DNA from 3 places in the Pararhizobium capsulatum DSM 1112 genome. Region 3 is predicted to be linked to each of the others. Evidence: predicted binding sites of a transcription regulator. Region 3 holds the regulator's gene; each other region holds the start of a gene.
The links. Region 3 encodes LexA, which represses DNA repair genes until DNA is damaged. Its sites were predicted from a motif close to TGTTCNNNNTGTGTTCNG; they were not measured.
Positions count from the first base shown of each region.

Region 1: a site for LexA is predicted at 2,151-2,168, ahead of QO002_RS25425 (ImuA family protein). Genes of this name have one in related genera too.
Region 2: a site for LexA is predicted at 1,222-1,239, ahead of QO002_RS01365 (ImuA family protein). Genes of this name have one in related genera too.

Region 1 is NZ_JAUSVF010000003.1:64,757-68,040, reverse strand. It holds gene QO002_RS25430 (Y-family DNA polymerase) at 1-1,428, opposite strand, end outside; gene QO002_RS25425 (ImuA family protein) at 1,349-2,104, opposite strand; gene QO002_RS25420 (hypothetical protein) at 2,565-2,933, shown strand; gene QO002_RS25415 (SOS response-associated peptidase) at 2,912-3,284, shown strand, end outside.
Region 2 is NZ_JAUSVF010000001.1:285,919-289,202, reverse strand. It holds gene QO002_RS01370 (Y-family DNA polymerase) at 1-229, opposite strand, end outside; gene QO002_RS01365 (ImuA family protein) at 270-1,202, opposite strand; gene QO002_RS01360 (metallopeptidase family protein) at 1,367-1,801, shown strand; gene QO002_RS01355 (DUF1737 domain-containing protein) at 1,810-2,016, opposite strand; gene QO002_RS01350 (HpcH/HpaI aldolase/citrate lyase family protein) at 2,013-2,921, opposite strand; gene QO002_RS01345 (hypothetical protein) at 3,036-3,281, shown strand.
Region 3 is NZ_JAUSVF010000001.1:2,638,334-2,641,617, reverse strand. It holds gene QO002_RS12900 (flavin reductase) at 36-563, shown strand; gene QO002_RS12895 (hypothetical protein) at 737-997, opposite strand; tRNA gene QO002_RS12890 (tRNA-Cys) at 1,327-1,400, opposite strand; gene lexA (transcriptional repressor LexA) at 1,525-2,229, opposite strand; gene QO002_RS12880 (hypothetical protein) at 2,373-2,591, opposite strand; gene QO002_RS12875 (hypothetical protein) at 2,800-2,934, shown strand; gene QO002_RS12870 (DEAD/DEAH box helicase) at 3,065-3,284, opposite strand, start outside.

The sequences.
Region 1 (3,284 bases), on a different contig from region 3:
CTCGCCGGTATCGTCCTCAATGACGAAATAGTCGCGGACGGCGACCCATTCCGACGTCCGCTGCCACCACTCGCCAAAAATCCGCTCCGGTCCGTCGGCCCGCTTCACTTTGCGGCGTTTGCCTCGCCATGTGACTGAGACCGGCGGATGATCCGGCAACAGGGCGATGACCTCGATGAGCTCCGGATGCAGGAGCAATCTTACTGGCCGACGCCAGTGATGAGACCAGGAAACATCGATGTCGTCTGATGCGGCGGCAATCCGGTGGAGGCTGCGCTCGGGCACATCCGATGCCACCGGGGCGACCCGGTAGACGCGCGAGCCTCGATTGCCGAAGACATCGATGAGGGGGACGATGTCTCTCGTATCCTCCTCAATCAGCGAAGACGATCTCTGGGTTTCCGCCAACGGCTCCGACATCACCGCGACCAGCGACAGCTTCTCGATACCAAAGCCCGGTTCGATCTTCTCCGTTCGGTCGCGAAACAGTTTGGTCAGCCAGGCAACATCGCGTGCCGGCTTGGCGGTCCCTGCCCGGATCGCCTGACGGGTGCCATCGACCTTCTCGACGATCAGATCGATGCGGCGGGCTCCGAGGCCTTGTCTCTGCAGCGCATCACAAAGCTGGACCACCAGCCGACCGACATATTTGTCGATGGTCTCGGCAGCACCGATCGGTTCTGCAAAGGATCGGCTCACCTCCAGAAACTCCAGACTGCGGATGGGATCGATCGGTTCGGCGAGGTGTGCGAACATCTGATCGAGACGACGCCCGATTTCCGGGCCAAACCGCAGAGCCAGGGGTGCGCGCGGCGTCGCTGACAGTTCCCCGATGCTCTGGAAGCCAAGTGTCCTCAGATCGCCAACGATCTTCTCGGGGAGCCGCAGCAGCGAGATCGGTAGCCGTTCCACAGCGCGGACAGTCTCGCCGCGGGGCACGACCACCGTTTCCCGTCTGATCGCTCGCGCACAGGCATGGGCGGCACCCCAGGTGTCAGCGATTGCTATCCGCGCCGTCAGCGCCTTGCCACGGAAGCGATTGGCAATCCCGATCAGCATCGACTCCTCGCCACCCTGCAGATGATCGGCGCCCTCGGTGTCCATGACGATACCATCCAATGCATCAATGGCGACGATCGGGGAATATTGGGTCAAGGCCCAGAGCGTAATGCGCTCCAGCGCCTGAGCATCGGCGACGGGATCGGCGTCGATCATCGTTAGACCCTGGAACAAGGCCTGAGCCTTGGCCGCCGCCATGCCCACACGAACGCCAGCCTTCCTCGCCGCGACATCCGCAGAAGACACCCATCGTTTGGCACCGCTCCTGGCGATCACGGCAATTGGCTGGTCAGCCGGCAGCGAGGGATCGGCTCGACGAATGCGATCCGTGGGCAGATCCGGCAGATAAATGGATACGACCCTTGTCATCACAGGCTCCAACGGCAAACTCGGCACATTCGCCCGCACGCGATCTCATCAACTCAAGTAACCAGCGCGGACGACCGACACCCGGAACGGGGAGTTCTTCGGATGGCAGAACGCTCACGCGCCACCGCGTCGTCGATGCCGTCGGCTGGCCAAAGTCGTTGGCCTCGCTCTGGCGTCGCCATCGTCGGACCGCAAGACCGATGGTTCCGGTCTTTTCCGCGGCCAGTTGCAGGCGCCTGGACGCCGTCATCGGCAATCGAACAATCTCCCCGACGACAGCGCCGAGGCCGCCGTACCCGAGCGCTTCCTGCATGTTTGCCAACACGTCCTCCTCCTTGTCGGACTCGACGAACACGACGCGGTTGGCTTGAAGACCGGCTTGCGCCAACGCCGGAAAGAACAGGTCCGGCCGTGTCAGGCACCAGACGATCTTGCCCCTGGTTCTGGCGGCGATGCCGGCGACGAACAGGGCGGCGGCCGCGCCATCGACCGTGCCGGTTCCCCCGCCCGCCACCTCATGCAGCGCGCCGTAAGCAAGACCGCCGCCTGGAAGCACGCCATCGATTGCCGGAACACCAAAGGGCAGCATCTTGCGAGTACGCACCGGGCCGCCTTCGAGATGCTGAATGCGGTCGCGAAGCTCCGAGATCGTGGCGTTGGTGGCGGTCTGCTGCATGGATGTCACAGGTCAAGGCACTTTCCAATTCGGCAAAAAGCGAATATGTTCCCTATTTGTTCCTAAGCCCTAAACGAGTCAACTGGGTCCCCGATCGATAGCGAGGCGTCGTACGAGGTCCGGACCAGAAGCTCAAGGGATTCAGCAAATGGAATCACTGCCGTAGGTGAAGGTGAGACCTGGGCATATTTTTTTGGAGCTTGATCGATGAGCTTGCTGACGTTGCGGGAGTTTCGAAGCCCGATCATCACGGCCGAATGCCGGGCGTGCGACCGATATATCGAGCTAGATCGGAAAACGCTCGTCAGGCAGTACGGCGCGAGCATCCGCTTCGTTGAACTGCGGCGTCGCCTGGCTGTCGGTTGCGAGAAGATGATCTGCGCTGATGGCGAAGATCGGTGCCAGACGCGGTTTCCATGCCTTCTTGAGGCAAACCTGACTTTTGAAGGGAGCAGTTCAGATGACCTGTAAATCGGACATGGCGATCCTGCCGCTGGACCGCACCCTCCAAGGTGGGGTTATATTCGGCCAGTATCCGGATGAAGCTGAACAAGCCGCCCTCGGGTCTCGACTCGATTTCTATCGAAAGGAATGCGACCTCGTCCGCTCCTACGTCGAGGCACTTGATGAGGACATGGTGGTCGTCAATTCCGTGAACGGCGCTGGCGACACCACCCACGGCTTGGCGCAACTCGCCGATGTGCTCTTGAACTTTGAGACCCTCATGCTGGAGCGCATCGGACAGCTTGAACTGGAACTGAAGATTGTCGATGGTACGGCTGATTTCTGCGAGGAAGAGGACTGCACATGTGCAATCTCTACAATCTGACATCGAACCAGCAGGCCATTCGCGACTTCATCGACATAACCCGATACCGCGAGGGTAACCTGCCGCCGTCGATCTCCGTGCATCCGGATCGCCAGGGGCCGATCATCCGCATGGACACCGAGGGTGAACGCGAACTGATCATGTCGACGTGGGGCATGCCGACGCCCGAGGAGCATCTCGACGGCAAGCCCGACAAGGGCGTCACCAATGTCCGCAAGACTTGGCTGCCCCACTGGCAGCGGTGGCTGGGTCCCGAGAACAGATGTCTGGTGCCGGCAACCGCGTTCTCCGAATATGAGCAAGACCCTGATCCAGAGACAGGCAAAAAGCCGCTGCGGTGGTTTGCGCTTA
Region 2 (3,284 bases), 2.4 Mb from region 3:
GATGGGTGCACCCAGTGATATCGAGAAACAGGCCGTCGTCGCCATCCTGGGCCACAAGTGGCGTATAGCGATCACACCAGTCGGCGATGGACAGGAGCAGGTCGCGATCCTTTGCCGGGCTTTCCTCCTCGATTTCCAATTGCGGATAGAGCGCGCGTGCCTCTGTCAGGCCCTGATGTTTGCGAAGACCGATCGCTTCTGCTCTTTCGTCGAGGGCGGTCAGGCGCATGGTGTTTTCGTGTCGACCGGCACAGGCAAATGCCGGTCCCTCAGGACGCCCGGTCGAACGCCAGGACGGACCCCATTTGCGCCGTGCGATCCGATCTGTCGGCAGGTGCGGAAAACAGAGCGCCAGAATGCGCGGGTGCGTCGACGGCGAGATGCTCCGGTTGTTCGAGTAAAACAAATCGGCGGTCATGGGAATTCCACTCCAGAAACAGGGAAAAAGGAGCCGGGCTTCGGCTTTTCTCGAGGGTCAGGCGGAAAACAGGATTGCCGATGCTGCCTGCAAGCTCCGAACCATCCGGCAAGGGGCGGGGGCGGGCAGGTGCAGGTTCGGCGAGAAACCGACAGGCGGCGCTGCTCGCCTCCTCTTCGCCACCCGCCCGCAACACGATCAAAGGCTTGCCTGCCGCCTTGGCCCTGAGGCTGAGCCGCCGGCTTTCCGTCAGGCCGAAATGAGCAGGATTGCCCCTGACCTCGAAGATGATGACGCAGAAAGCACGGCTTTCCACGGCGCTTTCTGCAAGCCAGAGCGCCTCGTCGAGTTTTCGCGGCGCGGCGTGAAAGAAGTTCCGACGGGCAAGGCCGAAATGAAAGAGCCCGATGGGATGGGGCATGCCTGCTTCCATCGTTGCCACCGTCTCGCCAATCCAGAGCACCGGAGATGCCGATCGGCCGCGCTGTTCTTCTTCCTCAGCCTGCAACCGCGACATCAATGCTGCTGCAAAACCGCTGGCGGCACCGGCATCGACCAGAAGCCGGCAACGGATTTCGCTCAAGCCGTCAAGCGGCACGCCGCCGCCCAGGGCCTCATCGAGCGCAGCAATCCCGAGACTGAGACGACGTGTTGTCTTTCGCTCAAGGGTTGCTCCATCCATCGGAGGAGCGACCACACGCTCAGGTGTCGTTTTGCCCTCAAGCCGGGCGATTGTTTCACGGAGCGCAAAAAGCCGCTCACGCGCCATGGCCGTGCCAACCATGACTGTCTCCAATTCAATTTGTTCCTGTTATGTTCCTATTGATTCCAGAGCTTCTCAAAAGAGTCAACGATTGAATCTTGAGAATTTATTCCTTTGGCTGTGCATGGGCATGCGAACCCTCGAAAAAGCCGGGCAAAGTGCTATATGAGGGGCAAGGAGTATCCATGGCCCATATAGACCAGACAGGCGATTGGCGGGAACGTCACGCGCCGACAATCAGTACCTTCGAGTCGCTTACGCTGGAGGCTTACAGCCATCTGCCGGAGGAGTTCCGTGCCCTTGCCAGCAATCTTATCATCGAGATCGAGGATTTTCCGAACGACGACGTCTTCGAAGATATGGCGCTGGAAACACCCTTCGATCTCCTCGGGTTGTTCGAGGGCCGTGGCATCACCGAGCGCTTTACCATGGAAACCGGCGAAATGCCGAACCGGATCACGCTTTATCGCCGTCCGATCATCGACTATTGGGCCGAAAACGAGGAGACGCTGGGTGATATCATCACCCATGTGCTGATCCACGAGATCGGCCACCATTTCGGTCTTTCGGACGATGACATGGAGCGGATCGAAGCCGGCGTGGAGCATGTGGGCGGCTAAAGCCGCCCCTACTGCTCCGAAAGCTTCATGTCGGGATGATAATCCTTACCTTCGACGTCCTTGACAATCGCCTGACCAGTCATCGGCTGACCGGTCTGGATGTTGAAGGAGAGTGCCGGCGAGCCGTGCAGGGACCAGCCTTTGTTGAGGGCGTCGGTAACGCGGTGGCAGAAGGCGGCGTCGTCCGTGCCGGTGAGGAAGCGGTAGAGTTTCATGCAGTTCGGTCCTTGCGTTGAATGGCTTTCACCTTGGCGGCGATTTTCTGGGCCTGGTCGAGATGCAGTCTCTCGACCATCCGCCCGCTGAGATTGATGACGCCTTTGCCGGCATTATCCGCTAGAGCGAAGGCCTCGATGATCGCATTTGCCTCGGCTGTGGCTTCCGGCGAGACCCCGAAATGCGCGTTGGCTGCTTGGATCTGGGCCGGATGGATCAGCATCTTACCATCAAAACCCATATCGCGGCCCTGGCGGCATTCGGCATCGAGGCCTTCACCATCGCGAAAATCGTTGAAGACGGAATCGATCACATCGAGGCCGCAACTGCGGGCTGAAAGCAGGATCTGCATCAGCCAGGGAACGAGATATTGCCGCCCAGGCAAGGCTGCGGCGCCGGTTTCCTTGCGAAGATCGTTCAGGCCGGGCACGAAACAATCGAGCCTGCCACCACGAGTACGGCCAGTTTCGGCAATCGCGGCCGCGTTGAACACACCGCGCGGTGTCTCGATCATGGCCCAGAGACGAAGGCCGTCGGGCGCATCTCCTTCCGCCAGAATATCGGCGACGATCTGAATGTCCTGAGGACTTTCCACCTTGGGCAGCAGGATTGCATCCGGCTGCAGTCCGATTGCCTCGATGAGATCCTGTTCCCCAAAAAGGGTGTTGAGACTGTTGATCCGGATGATGATCTCGATGCCGATCGGTCGAGATGCGCCCAGATGTTTCGCCAGCATGGCGCGGGCCTCGGCCTTCCTGTCAGTCAGAACAGCATCTTCAAGATCGTAGACGACCGCATCGCAGGAAAGCGCGGCGATCTTGGCAAGCGCCCTTTCATTGTCGGTGGGAACGCAGAGAACGGAGCGCCGCAGGCGGGCAGGATGTCGGTCGATGGTAGAATTCATGAAGCTTTTGTGCCCGGCTTTCGCCATTTTCGCAAGGCAGACATGCGTATGGACGCTGCCCCTTGCAAGGCTCCTCCGGCCATCCCACATTCCGGGTAACGAAAGGTGATGAACATGCAAAGCATTCGCTCTTTTCTCCTGACTGCCGCGGGCATCGCGTTCACGCTGATGGCATTCGTCTTTACGGCGTCGCTCGGATTGGCCCTGGCCGGCATCGTGGCCGTGCTGATGGTGGGAAGTGCCGTTTCGGCGCGTCTCTCCCCCAAGCCTGTTCGTGCGACAGCGCGCGCGAATAGCACACGTCCGCGACGGGAGCCGCGTATCTGGAACGACGGCCGCGGCACGATCATCGATCTCTGATGA
Region 3 (3,284 bases):
TGCACTTGCCGCTTACATATTTTCCGCCAACGACTATGTGTAAGGCCATACATTGTTCGGAGAGTTTCGTGTTGCAGACGCTTGCCCTCGACCCCGTTTCCTATCGTGACGCCATGAGCCAACTTGCCGGCCATGTCCATATCGTGACGACAGCGGAGGGCGAGGCCCGTCGCGGCGTAACGATTACTGCCGCCTGCTCGGTGTCAGATGATCCTGCGACCCTGCTTGTGTGCCTCAACCAGGCCAACGTGCGAAATGACATCTTTCTGACTAGCGGTTGTTTTGCCCTCAACGTCCTGGGCGCCGATCAGATAGGGTTGGCCAACGTATTTTCAGGTCGCGAACCCATCGAACCTGAATACCGGTTCGACCACGGCGATTGGGGCACGCTTTTGACGGGTGCGCCCTCGCTAAACGGTGCAATGGCTGTCTTCGATTGCGAGGTGATCGACGTCAAGCGCATCGCAACGCATATGGTGCTGTTTGGCAAAGTAGTCGCGATGCAGACTGCTGAGGCCAGGGAAGCACTTGTCTATCTCAACAGAGGCTACCGCTCGGTTTAAGCGACAGCGATATTTGAGCACCCGTTAAAACACGGGCATACCATAGGTCTAAGCCGCGCCGTCTAGTTTGACGCCCTCACGGGCCGTTAATCACCGGAGCCGGTCTGCGGCGTTGGATCCTTGTCGACAGGTGCCGGTTGCTGCGCTTCGTTGCTCGGCGAGGTAGTCGTGGCCTAGCTGTTGGAGACGCCAGTTTCCGCGGGTGTCATCGGAGTGGTCTGCTGGGTCCGGGTTGAAGCGTCATTATCGGTGCTCTCACCGAACAGTTCCGCACCCGCCCACGCGACAATAGCCAAAAGCAACCCGCAGATCAGTACGATAAAAACAGGTTTTCCCAGTCCGCCCTGCCGCGCCTCGTTTGTGGTCGCCTTGACTGTTCTATCTTCGTCTACGCTCGAAACCCTGTCGCCCCGTTCATCCAAATGGGTCGCCATCGCTCAAACTCCTTCTCACGGTCGAACTGAGAGGGCAACGGGACAGACTGGCAAAGGTTCCTCCCAGGCGATGAACAACAGAAGTTGCGGAGGGGCCTGGCGTGCAGGAAAAGAGTTCGAACGAGTGCGGACTTGGTTTTGGAGTGCACGTTAAAAGCGGAGGGTGCATCCTCGAGTTTCAAAATTTACAGGCTATGCAAAGCCTCAAGCGCGACTGGGAGCGCAGACGGCAGAGGTTTTTCGCAACGAAAATATGTTGATGTTGAGCCACCCAGTACTTAACCGCAAAAATGCAGCCGTAAGCACTTGTTTTCGTGGCGGGAAAAATTTGGAGGCCTCGCCCGGAATTGAACCGGGGTACAAGGATTTGCAGTCCTCTGCGTCACCACTCCGCCACGAGGCCTCTCAGGTCCGATCACTCGGGCCGTTGCGAGCGTTTAGAATCATCCTAGACAAATCGCAAGGGGAATATCCGCGAATGCTGTGATTTTTCCCGTCTTTGATTGAGGCGCGAACGCCGGAGCGCCTCAATGATACTTGCGAATGAGGCCGACGAGCTTGCCCTGGATTTTCACCCGGTCCGGGCCGAAGATCCTCGTTTCATAAGCCGGATTTGCGGCCTCCAGGGCGATAGAAGCACCCTTGCGACGAAAGCGCTTCAGCGTCGCCTCTTCATCATCGACGAGGGCCACAACGATCTCACCGGGGCTGGCGGTGTTAGCGTTGCGGATGATGACGGTATCGCCGTCGAGGATACCTGCTTCGATCATCGAATCGCCGCGCACTTCCAGAGCGTAATGCTCGCCGGCACCGATCATTTCGAATGGTACGGAGATATCATGCGTGTTGTTCTGGATAGCGGAGATCGGGACACCCGCCGCGATTCGTCCCATCACAGGCACATTGACGGAGTTGGTTTCCGGCGGGCGAGCTTTGGCGGGGGGCGGCGCTACATCCCGGCTCCCCTGGATGACGCTGGGAGAAAAGCCGCGCTTGGGCTGAAGACTTGGCGAATAGGCCTCCGGCAGCTTGATCACTTCGAGCGCACGCGCCCTGTTCGGAAGCCGGCGAATGAACCCACGTTCTTCCAAGGCTGTGATCAAACGGTGGATGCCCGATTTGGACGCAAGATCCAGGGCATCCTTCATTTCGTCGAAGGACGGCGGCACGCCGGATTCCTTCATGCGCTCATGAATGAAAAGCAGCAGTTCCTGTTGCTTGCGGGTCAGCATGACATTTCACTCCGGAATTGCGAAACAAATCAAGAACAGACACTATATGTTCCATTTGTGTTCCGCAAGTGCTTAAAACCACGTGAATTCCGGAAAGGCACATGAAAAAAATGCGGCGTTGTCGCTGCTGTCCGTTTGGCCGCTCAATGATAATAGTAGCAGGCGCAATCGGCCTTGCAGTCGTCGCTGTCGCTCCAGACGCGAACAGCAAGCTTTCGAGCAGCACCTGCTTCGTCAAGGCGCACGCCAAGAAGCGTTGTCGCTGCCAGCTTCGGGCTAATCGCGTTCACTTCCACGGCAGAGCCGACCTGATGAACGCCCTGCTTTGGCGTCCATGTGAAGAACTGAAGGCTGTAATGCATAGCGATCCTCCGTAACAACTGCATTGCCGCGGGTTCATGATTGGATTCTACCACGATTTTCGACACGCGTCACCGTTTTGCAACTCTACCCGAACGAGTTGATTGTTCAATTCTGGAAGCAGTGTTCACTGGTTTCGATCTTTAAACGGTGAACGATAGGGGCGATATTCCCATCAAGAACGTCACAAAGCCCTTCGGGAGAACGACGATGAGAGAGCCCCTTTTTCGCTTCGGAGATTTTGCAATCTGGTCAGCCATCCTGGGCACCGTGGTTGGCTACCAGCTGTGGACCCACGCCGCGTCTGCGCCGCTCACCACTGCGCTCGTCATTGTCGGCGGTTAACGCCCTTCAAGACCAAATACATTCGGTCGGCGACGTCCGTCACCCGGTGATCGGTAGCCGGATACGAAACAAGCCGCCTGCACGAAAAGTGAAGGCGGCTTGCAAATAAAAAGCGTCAAGCGTTGACGGATCAGGCCTTGCCCGCGATCAGCATGAAGGCCGGAATGTCGTCACCAAAGCCAACGGGCGTCGGGCCATCGTCATGGTCGCGGCGGTAGCGGTTGCGACGGTCGCGGTTGTCATCATTGGCAGGATACGGCGCAGAAGCATTCCGATTGCCATTGCGCTGGCTATTCTGCGGCTTGGTTTCTGCCTTACGTTCTGTTCTCACGGGTTCCGCCTTTGTTGTC